Wigglesworthia glossinidia endosymbiont of Glossina morsitans morsitans (Yale colony): one gene and its partner. The protein of the gene in region 1 interacts with the protein of each later gene in a pairwise test. Links are inferred from orthologs where the notes say so. Each region holds a gene or a part of one and is shown on either strand. Other genes may lie near its edges.

Region 1 (3,469 bases):
GCTTTAATATTAAAAATTATTTGATATTCTAAGAGCTTATATAAATTAGAAAACTCTATTTTTTTTATTATCTCTGAAGTGCTAATAATATTTAATAGAGGAATTTTATTTTTTTCTGAATTAGCATTTATTAATTGAATATTATAAGATCTAAATGCATTATAAGCAGTTAAATATTGGATGTTGCATGTATTAATGCATTTAAAATATAATGCGTGCATATTATAATTCTTACAAAATTTTATTTTATCAAAACTAACGCAGCTATACAGAACAGCCGGAACTAATATAGTTAATATTAATTTTTTAATAAAATTATTCATTCAATACAAAATTAATCAATTTATTTTTAATATAGATAATTTTTTTTATTTTTTTATTTTTTAAAGAATTTTTTATTATTATACTTTTAAAAATTTTCTCTTTAATATATTTTTCATTACTTTTAAATTTAAATATCATAACTTTTTTAAATTTTCCATTAACTTGAACAATAATTTTTTTTTTCTTTTTTATAACATCAGAGTTTATTTTTGGCCATTCAGCATAATCAATATCTTTAGAACCTTTTAATTCACGCCATAATATGAAACATACATGAGGTGTAAATGGATAAAGTAAGCGTATAATAATCATAAGAATTTTTTTTGTTATTGATCGATTACATTTATTATTTTTAATAGCATTACGTAAGTAATTTGTAAGTTTCATAATTAATGCAACTACAGTATTAAATTTATATTTGTTTTCAAAATTTTCAGTAATTTTTATAATAATTTTTTGAGTTTGAAGTATTAAATTTGAAGATTCATGATTATTTTCAGAAGTTTCTTTTAATTTATTATTTTTATTTTTTTCGACATAATCAAAAGTCATATTCCAAATTTTTTTAATAAATCGATAAGCTCCTTGAATTCCTTTTTCTGTCCATTCTAACGAAGCCTCTGGTGGCGCCGCAAATACAATAAATAAACGTAATGTATCTGCGCCATATTTACGAATGATATTATTTGGATGCACACCGTTATTTTTTGATTTAGACATTTTATGCATTCCAGTATGAATAAGCTTATGCCCTAAAGAATCTACAGCGTTTACAATTTGATTATTTTCATTTCTTTTAAAATTATTATTTACTGGAGTAGTCCAAATTTGGCTTCCCGAGCTAGAGATATAATAAAATGTATCTGACAATACCATACCTTGGCATAATAATTTTTTTATTGGTTCATTTGAATTTACTAAATTCATATCTTTAAATAATTTATGATAAAATCTTAAATACAAAAGATGCATGGTCGCGTGTTCTACGCCTCCTATGTATAAATCTACTGGTAACCAGTAGTTCACAGCATTAGTATTTAACATACCGTGTATGTAATGAGGACAAGTATAACGATATAAGTACCAAGAAGATTGTATAAAAGTATCAAATGTATCCGTTTCTCTTGTAAATCGATTTTTTTTGTAATAAATATTAATCCAATTAGCATAATTTTTTAAAGAATCAACTAATTGATCAGTATTCTTTTCTGGAAGAATGACTGGTAATTCATTTTCAGATACAGTAAAAATCTCGTTTTTATTATTTTTAATTATAGGAATTGGCGCTCCCCAATATCTTTGTCTGGAAATACACCAATCTTTTAATCTATAATGAATAATATTTTTTCCTATATGATTTGAAATTAAAAATTGAGATATTTTTTTACTTCCATCACAAAATTTTAATCCATTAAATTGCCCTGAATTACATAAAGTACTAGTCTGCATCAATTTTTTCTGTTTAAAATTAATGAAATTACCTTTACTATCTTTTAGTACATGTAGTATTGGTAAATTGTATTTTTTAGCAAAATCCCATTGGTCTTTAGAATATACAGGAACAGATAATATGGCATTATTAGAAGAATCCGGTATAAAAAAGAAATTACAGATCCATATCGGTAGTTTTTTTTGAGATATAGGATGAATTGCAAATAAAGATGTAAAAATTCCTTTTTGATGATTCTGTTTAATATTTGTTTCAGAATTTTTTTCTGTTTGACATTTATGTATAAATGTATATAAATCATAATTTGAGCTTTTTACTGATTTTAACAGTATATGATCAGAAGAAATTATTACAAACGTTCCTCCCATAAAAGTAGCTATGTTATTTATATAGATTTTAATTTTTTTACTGTAATTGTAAATTGATAATTCAACTTCTATGCCTTTTGATTTGCCAATCCAATTTTTTTGCATTATTTTAACTTTTTTTGGCCAATTTTCTAACGTTTGAATATCATTTAATAATCTATCTGCATAATTAGTAATTTTTATAAACCATTGTGGAATTATTTTTTTTTTAATTCGAGAATTACAGCGCCAACACGAATTATTAATAACTTGTTCATTAGCCAATACTGTTTGATCTTTTGAGCACCAATTAACTGTAGATTTTTTTTTATACGCTATATTTTTATTATACAGTTGAATGAAAAACCATTGATCCCAACGATAATAGTTAGGATGACATGTAATAATTTCTCGATTCCAATCATAACTGCATCCTAAAGATTTGAGTTGTTGTTTCATATTTTGAATACATTGCAAAGTCCATTTTTCAGGAGAAGTATTATTTTTTATTGCTGCATGTTCAGCAGGTAAACCAAAAGCGTCCCATCCAATTGGGTGTAGTACATTTTTTCCAAGCATTCTTTGGTATCTTGCGACGGCATCTCCTAAAATGTAATTTCTGACATGACCCATATGCAAATCTCCGGATGGATATGGCAACATAGATAAACAGTAATATTTTTCTTTTTCAGAGTTTTCAGTCACTTCAAAAGTTTTTTTTTCTTCCCAATATTTTTGTACAAAATTTTCTATTTTTTTATGATTATAATCTTTTTGCATAACAAATGGAGTCCTATAACTCAATTTGAAAAAGTTATTGATTTTTTATTGTCTTAATAAGAATTTTTGTTTTACATAAACAAGATGTGATAAAATTTGAAAATTAAAAAATTTTTATATTAACTGTATATTGTTTATTATTCGTACAATTATTTTCAAATTTTTACTTCAAATTTTTTCTTAAAATTTAATTTTAAAACAATTTATATAAATTATATTAATAATATTTTAAAACAAAATCAATTATAAAACTGTTATATTTTATATATTAATTTAATTTTACAATTATTGAAAAATTTTAAAAAGTATATAATTAATTCTTTTTTGAATTTAAAATATATTTTTATAAGTTTTTTTAATAAAAATTAAATATAATATTTATTAAATAATAAAGTAAAATTTATATAAATTAATCTATGTTAATTGAATTATTAAAATGCATATTTTTAGAATATATCACTCACAAGAATTAAGTTTAAATAAAACTATTATTATATCTGATCAATCTATGAATTATTTAAAAAATGTTTTAAGAATGAAATTAGGAAATTTAATAAAATTATTTAAT
Region 2 (2,894 bases), 310 kb from region 1 along the record:
TATCATAAGATAATTTTATACCGTGTATAATTTTTTTTGTATGTTTATATTGTAAAAAGTTTTATTTAGAATTAATAATATTGATGTACACAATTTAATTTATTAATCAATTTACTATTTATTTTTTAAATTATTTTAATACAATTGATATATGTACAAATTTTATTAATTGATATATTTCTACGGTGAGAGAGGGATTCGAACCCTCGATACGCACAATGCGTATACATGCTTTCCAGGCCTGCTCCTTAAACCACTCGGACATCTCACCTAAATGAGAAGACTTTATAATAATTTCACGAACATATAATTATAAATTTAACTTTTTAAAAAAAATAATCTATATTTTATTTAAATGATATAAAAATTATTTTTACTTATCATTTTAAATTTTTAATAAAAATTAAATTTATAGCATTATTGTTTTAATTTAAAAAATTGCTAATATTTGTATATTGTATTTTTTAACATAAATTATCAAAAAATATATACAATTTTAAATACAAAATATGTCAAACAAATATAAAAATATAAAAAATAGAATATTTTATCTTCGTAAAAAACTTAACTTGTGGTCAGATTATTATTATAATAAAAATCAATCTTTAGTTGAAGATTCAGTATACGACTTTAATTTATTAAAACTAAGTAAATTAGAACATAAATACCCGTTTTTACGTTCTCAAGATTCACCTACACAAGCAATAGGACAAGATTGTAATGTAAAACTTTTACAGATACAACATAAATCTTTAATGCTATCTTTAGATAGCATTTCTAACAACACAGAATTATTCAAATTCAATAAAAAAATACAAAAAATTCTCAATACCGGAGAAGAAATCACATATTGTTGCGAATTAAAAATTGACGGATTAGCTATAAATTTAACATATGAATACGGAATACTCGTTCGAGCCTCTACTCGAGGAAATGGAGTTTTTGGCGAAGATGTAACAAAAAATGCCTTAATGATGCAAACAATACCGTATAATTTAAAAACAAATGATACTGCTTGTAAATATATAGAAATAAGAGGAGAAGTTTTTATTAATAAATCCAAATTTTTCAAACTTAATGAAGTAGCTAAGTTAAATAATAAAAAATTATTTTCTAATCCGCGTAACGCTGCTTCGGGTTCTTTAAGACAAATTAATCCAAAGATTACAGAAAACAGATATTTAATGTTTTATGCTTATGGAATTGGCTACTCAGATGGATATAAATTACCGGATAGTCAGTATAAAAGATTAAAAATTTTGAAATTATGGAACATACCAACTAATCATTATACAAAGATTTGCGTAGGACTACATCAAATTGTTAATTATTACAATACAATTAAAAAAATTCGAAAAACTTTAGATTTTGAAATAGATGGCATTGTAATAAAAGTAGACTCTATATTACATCAAAATAAAATAGGATGTGTTGCTAAAGCACCAAAATGGGCTATCGCTTATAAGTTTCCAGCATTAGAAAAAATTACAAAAATCATAAGTGTAGATTTTACTATCGGTCGTACAGGAATTGTAACACCTATAGCTCAAATTAAACCTGTATGTTTTTTAGGTACAATTGTAAAATTTGTTTCTTTATATAATTTTAATGAAATAAATAGATTAAATGTTATGATTAATGATACCGTAATTGTAAAACATGTAGGAGAAGTCATTCCCAAAATTTCTAAAGTAATATTTTCGAAGCGTACAAAAAATGCAAAAAAAATTATTTTTCCTAAAAAATGTAAAATCTGCGATTCAGATATTATAAGTATTGTAGGCAAAAAAAAATGGTACTGCAGTGGAGGTATCACATGTCATGCACAAAAAAAAGCAGCTTTAATACATTTTGCTTCTCGTAATGCTTTAAATATTCGAGGCATGGGAAAAAAAATAATTTCTAAGCTAGTAGATAAAAAAATTTTAATTACTCCGGCAGATTTTTTTCGATTAGATCTCAAAAAAATTACACGTATTAATAAAATTCAATTGAAATCCGGAAAAAATTTAATCAATTCTATTAAAAATTCTAAAGAAGTAAAATTACATCGTCTTATATACGGCTTAGGTATTCCCCAAGTCGGATTAACAACGTCTATAAATCTTGAGAATTACTATAAAACATATTACAATTTTATAAATTCTGATTTTCATTCATTATTAAAAATAAAAGATATAGGTCAATCTACAGCTGTATGTATTAGAAAATTTTTAGAAAATAAAAATAACATAAGTTTTATACAAGATTTATTGCAACTAAACTTAAAAATAAAATAATTTACTTTCTTTTTCAAAGAATTAATCAACAACAACAATTATATGATATAAAATCTGAATAATAGAAAATAAAAAATTTTATATAAAATCTATTTTACATTAAACAATTATCTTTTTAAGATAAAAATGAACAATATGCATATTAATTTATGATATGTACAGAATTTATTGAACTTCAAAAAAAATATAAGATTAATTCTTGCAATATTTTTTATTTTTAAAATTAAAATAAATTAATGTCAAAATGTTTAACTAACTTAAAATCAATAAATACGAGATAAAAGGATGGACAATAACATATTAGGTGTTAAATTAGACGACAAATTACTCCATCGTATCGAAAAACTATCAAATCGGTTAAATCGTACGCCGAATTGGTTAGTAAAACAAGCAATTTTTCTTCATCTTGATACGTTGGAAAAAACATTAAAATCTAATAAAAAAATTGAAAATTTAAATAATTCTGAAAACGAAAAATATTTAATAAATACAGAAAGTTTTTCGCAACCTTTTTTTGACTTTGCCCAACAAATATTACCTCAATCACATTTACGTTCACGAGTTACCAGGTCATGGAGCATTGCTGAAACTAAAATTTTGCCTAAATTGTTAGAC

What was found. The genes of interacting proteins can lie anywhere in the genome.
Region 2: the proteins of leuS (region 1) and ligA interact in binary tests that used the Escherichia coli proteins (3 or more experiments, as listed by UniProt). The link is inferred for Wigglesworthia glossinidia endosymbiont of Glossina morsitans morsitans (Yale colony) from one-to-one orthologs.

The regions. Positions count from the first base shown.
Region 1 is NC_016893.1:641,032-644,500, forward strand. Bases 109-3,294 are described here. They hold leuS (leucine--tRNA ligase), read right to left. Parts: upstream 2,902-3,294; coding sequence 316-2,901; downstream 109-315. Other genes in these bases: WIGMOR_RS03085 (LPS-assembly lipoprotein LptE), read right to left, coding at 109-221. In the rest of the region: more of WIGMOR_RS03085, read right to left, coding at 1-108; WIGMOR_RS03095 (16S rRNA (uracil(1498)-N(3))-methyltransferase), read left to right, coding at 3,338-3,469.
Region 2 is NC_016893.1:329,425-332,318, forward strand. It holds ligA (NAD-dependent DNA ligase LigA), read left to right. Parts: upstream 1-509; coding sequence 510-2,279; downstream 2,280-2,894. Other genes in the region: WIGMOR_RS01620 (5'-methylthioadenosine/adenosylhomocysteine nucleosidase), read right to left, coding at 1-6; putA (trifunctional transcriptional regulator/proline dehydrogenase/L-glutamate gamma-semialdehyde dehydrogenase), read left to right, coding at 2,565-2,894. UniProt on the Escherichia coli protein: DNA ligase that catalyzes the formation of phosphodiester linkages between 5'-phosphoryl and 3'-hydroxyl groups in double-stranded DNA using NAD as a coenzyme and as the energy source for the reaction.